DNA from 2 places in the Marinobacter sp. JSM 1782161 genome. Region 2 is predicted to be linked to the other one. Evidence: predicted binding sites of a transcription regulator. Region 2 holds the regulator's gene; the other holds the start of a gene.
What was found. The regulator FliA, encoded in region 2, starts transcription of late flagellar genes. The targets are predictions, from matches to a motif close to CTAAAGTTTNNNNNNNNNNNGCCGNTAA.

Region 1 (7,311 bases), on a different contig from region 2:
GCAGGCGGCCACGCGCGGTGGCGGCTTCAACGATGTCTACATCGGCCGCGCCGACGGCTTCATGATGATGCCCACCGAAGCCCGGGACGCCACACTGCCGGCTGACTTCGACCCACGCACGCGCCCCTGGTACAAGCTGGCCCGCCAGAAGGGCAGCGGCACCTTCACCGAGCCGTTCGTCAACGTCACCGACGGCGGCATCATCCTGTCCGCCGCGGCGCCGGTGAAATCCGGCACCTTCGAAGGCGTGGTCGGGGCCGACATCACCCTGAAGACGATCGATCAGTTGCTGTCGTCCGTGACTCTGGCGAACACCGGCTACACCACGCTGATCAACCGTCAGGGCACCATTCTTTACCACCCGGACGCTGAGCTGGTGGGCAAGAACATCAAGAGCCTGCTGGGCAAAGCGCCAGAGCTGGATGGTGAGTCCCGGAGCTACACCATCGACGGAGAAGACTGGCGGGTAAGCTTCAACCACATCGACGATGCGCGGGCGGTCGACTGGTACCTGGGTACTGTCGCCAACGAAAACCTGATCATGGCACCGGTTCACGATGCGCGGGTCACCGGTTCGATCATTGCCGTTGTGGGCATTCTGCTGACCCTGGTGGTGCTGCACTTCATGCTGCGTAGCCTGATGGCGCCGGTACGCAACCTGCAGGGTGCCATGCAGGATATCGCCAGCGGCGAAGCGGACCTGACCAAGCGCCTGGAAATCAGCAGTCGCGACGAGTTCGGCCAGACCGCCGAGAACTTCAACGCGTTTGTCAGCAACGTACAGGCGGTCGTAAGGGACGTGCAGCGTGGCGCTATCGAACTGCGCGACGCGGTCGGCTCCCTCAAGCAGACCGCCAGCGCCAGCCGTGGCAGCGTCGAGAATCAGCAGGGCGAAATCGATATGGTGGCCACCGCCATCAACGAGATGTCCGCCGCCGCCAACGAGATCGCCCAGTCGGCCCAGCAGACGGCGGATGCCGCCAACACCGCCGACACTGATGCCCAGGAAACCCGCCAGACAGTGACCGCGTCCCGCGATGCCGTCGAGCGCCTGGCGTCCGAGATCGGTTCTGCGTCTGAAGTCATCGAGCGCCTGGGCCAGGACGTCACCCAGATCAACACCATCCTGGAGGTCATCCAGGATGTGGCGGAACAGACCAACCTGCTGGCCCTGAATGCCGCCATCGAGGCGGCCCGGGCGGGCGAAGCCGGTCGTGGCTTCGCGGTGGTGGCCGATGAAGTCCGCAGCCTGGCCCGTCGCACCCACGACAGCACCGAAGAGATCAACAGCATGATCGAACGGCTGCAAAAGGGCGCCGACGATGCCGTGAAGGTGATGCAGGATTCCCGCGCCATCTCCAATGTCTCCATGGAAAAAGCCCAGGACGCCATGGACGCCCTGAACCGTATTGCCGAGGCGATCACCTCGATCAGCAACATGACCACCCAGATCGCCACGGCGTCGGAAGAGCAGACGTCCGTCACCGAGGAACTCAACGCGTCCATCACGCGCATTTCCGAGCAAGGTCAGGAGGCCGCCCGCGCCGCCAGCGACAACGACCACTACAGCGGCAAGATCGACGAAATCGGCAGCCACCTGCACGACAACGTCGACCGCTTTATCGTCTGAGGTTTCCCTTCCAACTCCTTGTCCGGCCGATATTTTCTTTCGGCCGGACGCTTCCTTTCCCGCAAGCGTTACATTCTGTCACTACTGTGATCGCTAAAGTTCTCATCCATTCGGCCGATCTTAACGGGTAACACCTATAACACCTGTTGCAGGCTGGGCCGTCCTATAACTCCCGATAAAGAACAAACGACGGCGTGCGACCCACTCGATAGTCCATGGGAGAACCCCGTTCATGCGCAGTATGTCATTCGGGCAAAAGCTGTTAGCCGCCGTCGCGGTCCTTTTCATCCTGGTGATCAGTGTTTACGCCGTCATGGGCGACCGGCGTCTGATCGGTACCACGGAAACCTACGTTGATGCCCTGGTCGACGACTCGGTGGCTCAGAGCACGGCCAGCATCGCGGAGTGGCTGAACAGCCGTCTGGATATCACCGAGGGTGCGGCCCGCGGCCTGGCTCCCATGAGTCAGGAAAACCAGGCGCGTGCGGTCTTGCAGGCGGCCACGCAGGGCGGCGGGTTCGAGAACGTCTACGTGGGTCGGGCGGACGGTTACATGCTGATGCCCACCGCCAAGGCGCAGGCGACGCTGCCCGACGACTACGATCCCCGCGTCCGCCCCTGGTACAAGCTGGCCAATTCCACCGGCGGGCGGGCCACGTTCACCGAGCCGTACCAGGACGCCAGCAGCGGTAACCTCATCATTTCCACTGTGGCGCCAGTGACATCGGGCACCTATCAGGGCGTGGTCGGCGGTGACATCACCCTGGCCACCATTGACCGCCTGCTGTCCACGCTAACCCTGGCCGATACCGGCTATGCCACCCTGATCACGCGGGAGGGCAAGATTCTTTACCATCCGGATCGCGAGCTGGTCGGCAAGAACATCGAGGAACTGATCGGCGATCGGCCCCAACTCGACGGGTCCACCCACCACTACGAATTCAATGACGCGGAATGGCGCACCAGTTTCCACGCCATCGACGACGCCCGCGGCGTGGAGTGGTACCTGGGCACCCTGGCCAACGAAGACAAGATCATGGCGCCGGTGCAGGAAGCGCGCATCGCCGGCTCCATCGTCGCGGTGATCGGCATCATCGTGACGCTGATCCTGCTTAATGTGGCAGTGCGCCTGCTGATGAAGCCGGTGCGCAATCTGCGTGATGCCATGCAGGACATCGCCAGCGGGGAGGCGGACCTGACCCGTCGGCTGGAGGTGAGCAGCCAGGACGAGTTCGGCCAGACCGCCGAGAACTTCAACGCCTTTATCAGCAACGTTCAGGACGTCGTCCGGGACGTGCAACGTGGCGCGATCGAACTGCGCGATGCCGTGGGGTCACTGAAGCAGACCGCCGGCGCCAGCCGCTCGAGCGTGGAAGGTCAGCAGACGGAAATCGACATGGTGGCCACGGCCATCAACGAGATGTCCGCCGCAGCCAACGAAATCGCTCAGAACGCGCAACAGACCGCCGACGCCTCGACCACCGCCGACCAGGACGCCCAGGCGACCCAGGAAACCGTCAAGGCCTCCCGCGATGCGGTGGAACGCCTGGCCACGGAAATCGGTTCCGCGGCCGAAGCGGTGGAGAGCCTGGGCCAGGACGTTACCCAGATCAACACGATCCTGGAAGTGATTCAGGACGTGGCCGAGCAGACCAACCTGCTGGCGCTCAACGCGGCCATTGAGGCGGCCAGGGCGGGCGAGGCCGGTCGTGGCTTCGCGGTGGTGGCCGACGAGGTACGCAATCTGGCGCGCCGCACCCATGACAGCACCGAAGAGATCAATAGCATGATCGAGCGGCTGCAGAGGGGCGCCAGCAACGCGGTCAACGTGATGCAGGAATCCCGTGCGGTTTCCAACGTGTCCATGGAGAAGGCCCAGGACGCCATGGATTCCCTCAACCGCATCGCCGAGGCGATTACCGCCATCAGCAACATGACGACCCAGATCGCCACCGCTTCGGAAGAACAGACATCGGTCACCGAGGAGCTGAACGCCTCGATCAACCGCATCGCGGACCAGGGCCAGGAGGCCGCCGCCGCAGCCTCGGAGAACGACGTCTACAGCGGCAAGATCGATGACATCGGCCAGCACCTGCACGGCAACGTCGAGCGCTTCAACGTCTAGAGCGATGCGCAGGGCATCGGACGACCGGCGCGAGGTTCATGCCTCCTGCCGGTCGTCGCTTTGACAGGCCGGGAAACAATCCAACCAGACTGGGCTTAAGTCCCGAGCCCTCAGGCCGATAAGTACCACAGGGCCTGCCGAGCCCACCGACAACCACAATGATTCCGGAAAGCCCCTCCGCGCGACCGTTCGGTGCGGGCCGGTTACTTCGATCAGGAGAGTTCAAACGATGCGCAGTATGTCATTCGGGCAAAAGCTGCTGACGGCTGTCGCCGTTCTGTTCATCCTCGTTATCAGCGTGTACGCCATTCTCGGCGATCGACGCCTGAGTTCGACGACGGAAACCTATGTCGAGGCCCTGGTGGATGACTCCATCGCCCAGACCCAGGCCAGCATTTCCGAATGGCTCAACAGCCGCCTCGCGATGGTCGAAGGGGCCGCGCGTAACCTGTCCGGCGCGGACACCGAGGAACAGGCCCGGGCAATCCTGCACACGGCGTCCCTCGGCGGTGGCTTCAAGGACATCTCCATTGGCCGTGCGGACGGCTACAGCCTGCAGGCCACCAAGGAATTGTCCGCCATGCTGCCGGACGACTACGATCCGCGTACGCGCCCCTGGTACAAGACCGGCATGAGCGCCAGCAGCCCGACGTTCACCGAAGTCTTCCTGGACGCCGGTACCGGCAAGGGCATCATCTCTCCGGTGGCGCCCATCAAATCCGGCCCCTACAAAGGCGTCGCCGCCGGCATCATCACCCTGGAAACGGTGGATGAGCTGCTGTCTGCCGTGACCCTGGCGGACACCGGTTACGCCGTTCTGATCAATGCCGACGGCAAGGTGCTCTACCACCCGAACCGCGAGCGGGTCGGCAAGAACGTCCAGGCATTGATCGGCGAAAAACCGCGCCTGGACGGATCCACGCATCTTTACCACTTCAACGACGCCGACTGGCGAGTGAGTTTCCATTCCATCGCCGACGCCAAGGGCGTCGACTGGTACCTGGGCACGGTGGCCAACGAGGACAGGATCATGGCGCCGGTACACAGCGCGCGGATCACCGGGATTATTGTCGCCGTGGTCGGGATCGTGGTGACCCTGATCCTGCTCAACGTGGTGGTACGCCTGCTGATGAAGCCGGTGCGCAACCTGCGCGATGCCATGCAGGATATCGCCAGCGGGGAGGCGGACCTGACCCGTCGGCTGGAGGTAAGCAGCCAGGACGAGTTCGGGCAGACCGCCGAGAACTTCAACGCCTTTATCAGCAACGTGCAGGACGTCGTCCGGGATGTGCAACGTGGCGCCGTCGAACTCCGGGACGCGGTGGGCTCGCTGAAGCAGACCGCCGGCGCCAGCCGCTCGAGCGTGGAAGGGCAGCAGACAGAAATCGACATGGTGGCCACGGCCATCAACGAGATGTCTGCCGCCGCCAACGAGATCGCCCAGAACGCCCAGCAAACGGCGGATGCGTCCGGCAATGCCGACCGGGACGCGCAGGAAACCCAGGAAACCGTCAAGGCGTCCCGCGACGCGGTGGAGCGCCTGGCCACGGAAATCGGTTCCGCGGCCGAAGCGGTGGAGACCCTGGGCCAGGACGTTACCCAGATCAACACGATCCTGGAAGTCATTCAGGACGTCGCGGAACAGACCAACCTGCTGGCGCTCAACGCCGCCATTGAGGCGGCCAGGGCGGGCGAGGCCGGTCGTGGCTTCGCGGTGGTGGCCGACGAGGTACGCAATCTGGCGCGCCGCACCCATGACAGCACCGAAGAGATCAACAGCATGATCGAGCGGCTGCAGAGGGGCGCCAGCAACGCGGTCAACGTGATGCAGGAATCCCGTGCGGTCTCCAACGTGTCCATGGAGAAGGCCCAGGACGCCATGGATTCCCTCAACCGCATCGCCGAGGCGATTACCGCCATCAGCAACATGACGACCCAGATCGCCACCGCTTCGGAAGAGCAGACATCGGTCACTGAGGAACTGAACGCCTCGATCAACCGCATCGCCGATCAGGGCCAGGAGGCCGCCGCCGCAGCCTCGGAGAACGATGTCTACAGCGGCAAGATCGACGACATCGGCGGCAAGCTCCACGACAACGTGGCGCGTTTCGTCGTGTGAACGTGAACCGGCCAGGGTGGTCGCGCAACGGCGGCCATCAGGGCTCCAGATCCGGCGACCGGGTGTCACCCAACTGGATCTGGACCTTCATGTTCTGCAGCACGTCCTTGCTGATGCCATAGGCGCCACCCGGCAGCCAGGGATTTCCCAGGTGAAAGACCCGCCGCCCGGTCAGGTTGAGGGCCTCCAGGGGTTCGGTGAAGTAGCGGTTGAGGTATTCCACGAAGCTGCCGTCGGCAATCGAGCGTTCCAGGCCGAGCTGAATGCGCACCGCCAGGGGATAATCGCCGCTGCCGACAAAGAAATAGGACGGCATGGTGTAGGTGAACATCAGGGTCGGCTCTACGACGAAGCGCGGGTCTTTCTGGAGCTTCAGGTCGTAGACCACTTCGCTGACACCCCGCGCGAAGCACTCAAACCGACCGCTGTCGAGCATCTCGAACAGGGTCTCGAAGCGGGTGTGGGTGACCACGTCGAGGCCGTTCGCTTCCAGCACACGGGTATCCGGCCAATGACGCCCCTGGCCGAAGCGGATGTGGCGCTCGCGGACATCCGCCAGCCGTTCCACGCCCTCGAAGCGATCCAGCATCTGCGGTGTGGTGACGCAGACGCGGTATCCCAACAGGCCGCCATCAATAGGGATCTGAACCGCGAGCATGTTGTCCTCGCGGTCCGGCGTCGTGGCGACATTGGCCACCTGGACGGCCTTCCGGTTGTCGCGCGCCATCTCTCTCAGGGCGCGCCCCTGGTTCATTTCCTGGCTGCGGACAAGGTGATAGGGGCCGTACTCCGGCGTTTTGTTCAACGCCAGTTCCAGCAGGCCTCGAATCGCCGGGCTGTCGTAATTGCGGTACCAGAGGAGAACGTCCTGAGCGTCTTCGTCTGCGGTGGGAGAGGGCGATCCGGAGGCGTATAGGGCACCGCTTACCCAACAGAGGACAACAAACGCCCCCGCCTGCTTCAGAGCGTGTCTGACGACGTCGGTTCGACCGGCGACTGATCCGAATCGCAACACACGGCACATCCTATGCTGTACGAAATGTCCCAGTGTAGACCCTGACGCGCCGGGGAAGGGGCGGGAAACATAAAATCCTGACAAATCTTGCCGAGCAACCAACAATCTGTGACGCTTTCCCCGGATACGCTGAAAGGATACCGACATGAGTCTGAAAGACCGCCTGATTGGCCTGACCGGAGACTGGTTGGCCGGACTGGACCCCGAGGCAGGCTGGGACCAGCCTTTGACGCGGCTGCAACGGGAGGGCGGCTTCCGGCTCGTGAACCGGCTGGTCGGCATGGCCATTCCGTTCGCCCCGCGCAATCGATTCCGGGTGGAAGAGGTGCGCCCCGGTTATGTGCGCGCTTCCATTGCCGTCAAGGGCAACCGCAACCACTTCGGTTCCCTCTATGCGGGCGCCTATTTCTTGGTGGCGGAAA
Region 2 (7,311 bases):
AGCCGCGGATCATGAAATCCACGTGGCATTGCTATAAGATGGCGAATCCTGCCGGGTGTATCATGACCAAGCTGGATGAAGCCCTGACGCTCGGCGAGGTACTCGGGTTCGCCATGGAAACCGGACTTCGGGTGGCCTACTACACCGATGGCCAGCGCATTCCCGAAGACATCCATCCCGCGCAGTCCGCACCGCTGGTCCGCCTGGGTGTGGAACGCCTGCGCCAGATGCGGGAGACGTCCATGGTCGCAGCGGGTGCCTGAATACGGGAAGGTTGCCGGAGCCGCCGATCGTTCTGGAGCCGTCCATACACAGAGCCGGTCGGAACCGGCCGAGAGAATCACAACCTGTCGTGAGAGACTGTACCCGGCATGAGTAGACCAAACCCGGTTCAGGTGATCGCCGTATCCGGCGGCAAAGGTGGCGTTGGCAAGAGCAACGTTTCGGTCAATCTGGCCATTGCCCTGGCTCAGATGGGGCGTCGTGTGGTGGTCCTGGACGCTGATCTGGGACTGGCCAACATCGACGTGCTGCTGGGCATCACCGCCCAGCACAACCTGTCCGACGTGCTGAACGGTCAGTGCGACCTGCGCGACGTCCTGGTGGACGGGCCGGGCGGCATCAAGATCGTTCCGGCGTCCTCCGGCACCCAGCGCATGACTCAACTGACGCCGATGGAACACGCCGGACTGATCAACGCGTTCAGTGAACTGGGGGACCAGATCGACGTGCTCATCGTGGACACCGCGGCTGGCATCTCCGAATCCGTGGTCAGCTTCCTGCGAGCGTCCCAGGAGCTGCTGCTGGTGGTCTGCGACGAGCCCACCTCCATCACTGACGCCTACGCCCTGATCAAGCTGATGAACCGTGATTACGGCACTAACCGTTTCCGCATCCTGGCCAACCAGGTACGCAACGACCAGGAAGGCAAGCACCTGTTCGGCAAGTTGACCCGGGTGACCGAGAGATTCCTGGATGTTGCACTACAATATGAGGGCATCGTCCCGTTCGACGAAGCGGTCAAGAAAGCGGTACAACGTCAGCGTGCAGTGCTCGAAGCCTATCCCCGCGCCAAGGCGTCGCTGGCCATCAAGGCCCTGGCCCAGAAAGTCGACAACTGGCCATTGCCGTCGTCGCCGCGGGGGCACCTGGAATTTTTCGTAGAGCGTCTGGTTGACGCCTGATGCAGTACGCCGGCCGACAGGGCAGGTGGTATGGCGGTCAAACGGGCTGTTTGGGTAATCCGGATTGATGACGTTGGCAAAAGGCCTTGGAATCTACCAACAAAGCAGTGAGCGGAGTGCGGCCCGGCAACTGGTCGAGGATCACGCGCCGCTGGTGAAGAAGATCGCGCTGCACATGATGGCGCGGCTGCCCGCCTCTGTGCAGTTGGAAGACCTGATGCAGGCCGGCATGATCGGCCTGCTGGAGGCCGCGCAAAAATACGAAGCCAATAAAGGCGCTTCCTTCGAAACCTACGCCGGTATCCGTATCCGTGGCGCGATCGTTGACGAGATCCGCCGGGGTGACTGGGTGCCGCGCTCCGTCCATCGCAACACCCGTCGCATCGCGCAGGCCATCAAGGCCGTCGAGGCCCGTACCGGCGAGGAAGCCAGGGATGCGGACGTCGCCGCCGAGCTGGAAATGACGCTCAACGAATACCACGCCTGCCTCGCCGATTCGAGCGGAGGACGACTTTTTAGTCTCGATGAGCTAAATGAATCCGGCGAGGTGCCGATAGACAATGAAGATGCGGTATCTGACGCCCCCTATGCGGAGTTGTCCGAAGCCGGTTTCCGGCACAGTCTGGCCCAGGCCATCGATGGGCTGCCGGAGCGCGAAAAGCTGGTCCTGAGTCTGTATTACCAGGAAGAGCTTAACCTCAAGGAAATCGGCGCGGTCATCGGCGTCAGCGAGAGTCGCGTCAGCCAGATCCACAGTCAGGCGGCACTGCGTCTGAAAGCGCGCCTGAGCGACTGGCAATCGAGCTGATTCGACACTAGAGAACGGTACAAACTGTAGTTTTTGGTAACGGGTGCTTTACAGCGTCCGTGGACTGGACAGAATAGGCGGTGCCTTTTGATCCCGCCGGCACGGTGTGGCCGGTCAGAAGGAGGCGGGCCGGCACGATTGGTATCCCGGGTTGTAACGATTGGAGGTCCCATTGGACAAGAACATGAAAATTCTGATCGTGGATGATTTCTCCACGATGCGGCGCATCATCAAGAACCTGCTGCGCGACCTCGGTTTCACCAATACCGACGAGGCCGACGACGGCAACACAGCGCTGCCCATGCTCAAGAGCGGCAAGTACGACTTCCTCGTCACCGACTGGAACATGCCGGGCATGTCCGGCTTCGAGCTGTTGCAGGCCTGTCGTGCCGACGACATGCTTAAGGACCTGCCCATCCTGATGGTCACAGCCGAAGCCAAGCGCGACCAGATCGTGGCCGCCGCCCAGGCCGGCGTCAATGGCTACGTGGTGAAACCGTTCACGGCAGCGGTCCTCAAGGAAAAGATTGAGAAGATCTTCGAACGCATCCAGTCCTGAATATCAGAGCGCCAATCATGGGCAATCCAAAAGACGACAATGCGGGGAAGCTCGACCCTGAAGTCACCGAAAAGCTGAAGCAGCAGGCGACTGACCTCAAGGCGCAGGTGGATGCCGGGGATTACGCGGCGGCGATGCGTCTGATCAACGAGCTCAACGACGTGCGGGACCAGAGCCTGTACCACGAGGTTGGCCGTTTGACGCGCAGCCTCCACGAAGCGATTCGCAATTTCCAGATCGATCCGCAGAACGCCGAACAGCGCGAAGCGCTGTCCAAGATGACCGATGCCTCGGACCGGCTGGCCTACGTTGTGGAAATGACCGGCAGCGCCGCCAACCGCACCATGGACCTGGTCGAGGAGGCCATGCCCAAGGCCAGCGCCATGCGCGAGGAAGCCCTGGCACTGCGCGACGACTGGAAAAAACTGCGTCGTCGCGAAATCGGTGCCGGTGAATTCCGCGAACTGTACCACCGCATCGATCGTTTCTTCGACCAGACCGCGAACGACACGGAAATCCTGTACTCACACCTGTCGGAAATACTTCTGGCGCAGGACTTCCAGGATCTGACCGGGCAGGTCATCCAGAAGGTCACCGCCCTGGTCAAGGAAGTGGAGGAGCACCTCCTGAGCCTGGTGGTCATGGCCAGCCATGTTGACCAGATTACCGGCACCGTCCATGAACTGGGCGAAGAACCGGCCCGGGCGATCGAGAAAGGGGAAGGTCCGCAGATGCACGCCGACGAGCGTGAGGATGTCGTATCCGGCCAGGATGATGTCGATGACCTCCTGTCCAGCCTTGGTTTTTAAGTGAGGACATTGCATGGCGTTAGATGCTGACGAAGAGATTCTCCAGGATTTCCTGATCGAGGCTGGAGAAATTCTCGAAAAACTGTCGGAGCAGTTGGTCGACCTGGAGCAGCAGCCGGATAACAGCGACCTGCTGAATGCCATTTTCCGCGGTTTCCATACCGTCAAGGGCGGCGCCGGCTTCCTCCAGTTGGAGGCGCTCGTCAACTGCTGCCATTCCGCCGAGAATGTCTTCGACACCCTGCGCAACCACAAGCGCCAGGTGACGTCCGATCTGATGGACGTGGTGCTCGAAGCGCTGGATAACGTCAACGCCATGTTCGACCAGGTGCGCAACCGGGAAGAGCCAACGCCGGCCGACCCTGCGTTGATCGCAGCCCTCGACGCGCTGGCCGAGCCGGAAGGTGCGGCGCCCAAAACCGCCGAGCCGGCGGTGGAGGACCGTCAGCCAGCCCCAACTGAAAGCGATCCCGCCGGTGGCGCCGACCAGGGCGACATCACCGACGACGAGTTCGAACAGTTGCTCGACGCCCTGGAGGGTGAGAAGAGCGAGTCCGGCGACGCCGACCAGGACGACGAGATCTCCGACGACGAATTCGAGAATCTGCTGGACGAGCTGCACGGCAAGGGCAAGCACGGCGGCACGCCGGCGGATGCCGCCAAGAGCAACGAAAGCGCCGCGGCCGCCGACGACGAGATCTCCGACGACGAATTCGAAAATCTGCTCGACGAGCTGCACGGTAAGGGCCAGTTCAAGGGCGCCGCCGGTGCCAGCCCCGACGTGCCGGCCGGCAAGGCGCCGGAGGCCGCTGCCGGCGGTGACGACAAGATCACCGACGACGAGTTTGAGAGCCTGCTGGACGAGCTCCACGGCAAGGGCAAGGGCCCGGCCACCGGCCCGGCGCAGAAGCCCGCCGCTGCCAGCACTCAGGGTGCAGGCGACAACAAGCCAGCGGCTGACGACAAGAAAGCACCGGCCTCGCCGGCGGTACCCCAGCGCGACGCCCAGCCGACGGCCGAGGCCTCGGTGCGGGTTGATACCAAGCGCCTGGACGACATCATGAACATGGTGGGCGAGCTGGTGCTGGTGCGGAACCGCCTGCAACGCCTGGGCGACCAGAGCGAGAACACCGAGATGCACAAGGCCGTGTCCAACCTGGATGTGGTCACGGCGGATCTGCAGTCGGCGGTGATGGCCACCCGCATGCAGCCGATCAAGAAAGTCTTCGGTCGCTTCCCGCGGGTGGTGCGCGACCTGGCCCGAAGCCTCAAGAAGGAAATCGACCTCGTAATGCACGGCGAGGACACCGACCTGGACAAGAACCTGGTCGAGGCGCTGGCGGACCCGTTGGTGCACCTGGTGCGCAACTCCGTCGACCACGGCATTGAAGCGCCGGATGTGCGTGAGAATGCCGGCAAACCGCGCAAGGGCAAGGTGACCCTGTCCGCCGAGCAGGAAGGCGACCACATCCTGCTGGTGATCGAGGACGACGGCGCCGGCATGGATCCCGACAAGCTGCGCCAGAAAGCGGTGGAGAAGGGCATCTACGAACAGGAAGCCGCCGACCGTCTGACCAACAGCGAATGCTACAACCTGATCTTCGCACCGGGCTTTTCCACCAAGGACCAGATTTCCGACGTGTCCGGCCGCGGCGTCGGGATGGACGTGGTCAAGACCAAGATCAGCCAGCTCAACGGCACCATCGGTATCGAGTCGGAGCTGGGTAAGGGGTCGCGGATCATTATCAAGGTGCCGCTGACCCTGGCCATCATGCCCACGCTGATGATCATGCTGGGAGATCAGTCGTTCGCCTTGCCACTGGTCAACGTGGTGGAGATCTTCCACCTGGATCTGACCAAGAAAAACATCGTCGATGGCCGCGAATGCATCGTGGTGCGGGACAAGGTGTTCCCGCTCTATAAGATCAAGAACTGGCTGGTTCACGGCGCTGCCGGCGAACCCGAGCCGGAGAACGCACACGTGGTGATCGTGGCCATGGGCACCCGGCAGGTGGGCTTTGTGGTCGACCAGTTGATCGGCCAGGAAGAGGTGGTGATCAAGCCGCTCGGTCGCATGCTGCACGGCACACCCGGCATGGCCGGAGCCACCATCACCGGGGACGGTCGGATCGCCCTGATTATCGATGTGCCCAGCTTGCTGCAGCATTACGGATAACAGGGAGGCGCGCATGTCGGTATCCGTCCTGGTGGTCGACGATTCCGGATTCTTCCGGAAACGGCTGACCGAGATCCTCAACGCCTCCGGCAACATTCGCGTGGTGGGCACCGCCACCAACGGTCGCGAGGCCGTGGAACAGGCGGAGAAGCTGCGTCCTGACGTCATCACCATGGACTACGAGATGCCGATCATGGACGGCATCACCGCGGTCCGCGAAATCATGAAGCGCCGGCCGGTGCCGGTGCTGATGTTCTCGTCCCTGACCTACGAGGGCGCCCGGGTCACCCTGGACGCGCTGGAGGCCGGCGCGGTCGACTTCCTGCCCAAGAATTTCGAGGAGATCGCGCGGGATAACAGCGAGCTGCAGCGCATCCTGCGCGAACGCATCCTCGACGTGGCTCGCAGTCGACCCGGCTCCCGGCCGGCGCCGGTGGCGCCGTCGGTACCCGAATCCCGCTCCACGCCGGTTCGGCCCCAGGCCCGACCCTCGGCGCCGCGCCGCGATACCGAGTCGGAAACGGAAGCTCCGCGCCCGTCGCGCAAGGCCTCGCCACCCAGTTTCAGCGTGGTGGGCATCGGCACCTCCACGGGCGGCCCGATTGCGCTGCAGCGGGTGCTGACCGGCCTGCCGGCCCGGTTCCCGTCGCCGATCGTCCTGATCCAGCACATGCCCGCCAGTTTCACGCCCGCTTTCGCCGATCGCCTCAACAAGCTGTGTCAGATCGAGGTGCGCCAGGCGGAGGACGGCGACATGCTGCGCCCGGGGCTCGCGCTGCTGGCGCCGGGTGGCAAGCAGATGATGATCGAGAACAAGGGGCCGCATGGGCGGGTACGTATCCTCGAGAGCGATGCGCGCCTGACCTACAAGCCCTGTGTCGACGTGACCTTCGGCTCGCTGGCGCGTAGCTTTCCGGGCAAGACCCTGGGCATCATCCTTACCGGCATGGGGGCGGACGGTCGCGAGGGCTGCCGCATGATGAAGCAGTCCGGCAGTGTGATCTGGTCGCAGGATGAAAAATCGTCGGTGATCTATGGCATGCCCATGGCGGTGGCCAAGGCCGGCCTGAGTGACGAGGTCCTGGCGCTGGAAGATGTGGGAGCTCGCCTGGTCGAAGGGGTTCGCTGATGGATCTGCTGAGTCTGCTGGGCATTGTCCTGGCCTTTGCAGCCATCCTCGGCGGAAATCTCCTTGAAGGCGGCGCCCTAGGCTCGCTGTTCAACGCACCGGCCGGGCTGATCGTCATCGGCGGCACCCTGGCGGCCACCATCCTGCAGACCTCCTGGCCGGTCATCAAACGCGCGCTGGTGCAGGTCCGCTGGGTGTTTATCCCGCCCTATATCGGTCTGGAAGACGGCATCGACAAGGTCATCAACTGGAGCGTACGCGCCCGCAAGCAGGGCCTGCTGGGCCTTGAGAACATGGCGGAGAAAGAGCCGGAACGCTTTGCCCGCAAGGGGCTGCAACTGCTGGTCGACGGCGCTGAAACCGAAACCATCCGCAGCATCATGGAAGTGGAACTGGATGCCCGGGAACAGAGTGACATGGAGGCGGCGCGGGTGTTCGAGGCCATGGGCGGCTATGCACCGACCATCGGGATCATCGGCGCCGTGATGGGCCTGATCCAGGTGATGACCAACCTTGAGGATCCCAGCACCCTGGGCGCCGGCATCGCGACGGCGTTCGTCGCGACGATCTACGGTGTGGCCCTAGCCAACCTGCTGTTCTTCCCGGTGGCCAACAAGCTTCGTGGTATCGCGCGCCAGCGTTCGCG

Region 1: the regulator FliA is predicted to act here: its motif matches at 3,850-3,877, upstream of GQB00_RS02825 (methyl-accepting chemotaxis protein).

The regions. Positions count from the first base shown of each region.
Region 1 is NZ_WSSA01000002.1:629,450-636,760, reverse strand. Features, by position in the region: gene GQB00_RS02835 (methyl-accepting chemotaxis protein) at 1-1,630, shown strand, start outside; gene GQB00_RS02830 (methyl-accepting chemotaxis protein) at 1,863-3,755, shown strand; gene GQB00_RS02825 (methyl-accepting chemotaxis protein) at 3,985-5,874, shown strand; gene GQB00_RS02820 (ABC transporter substrate-binding protein) at 5,912-6,886, opposite strand; gene GQB00_RS02815 (DUF4442 domain-containing protein) at 7,035-7,311, shown strand, end outside.
Region 2 is NZ_WSSA01000003.1:70,838-78,148, reverse strand. Features, by position in the region: gene flhF (flagellar biosynthesis protein FlhF) at 1-263, shown strand, start outside; gene GQB00_RS13065 (MinD/ParA family protein) at 372-1,184, shown strand; gene GQB00_RS13060 (RNA polymerase sigma factor FliA) at 1,252-1,992, shown strand; gene cheY (chemotaxis response regulator CheY) at 2,165-2,551, shown strand; gene GQB00_RS13050 (protein phosphatase CheZ) at 2,569-3,360, shown strand; gene GQB00_RS13045 (chemotaxis protein CheA) at 3,374-5,536, shown strand; gene GQB00_RS13040 (protein-glutamate methylesterase/protein-glutamine glutaminase) at 5,550-6,665, shown strand; gene GQB00_RS13035 (flagellar motor protein) at 6,665-7,311, shown strand, end outside.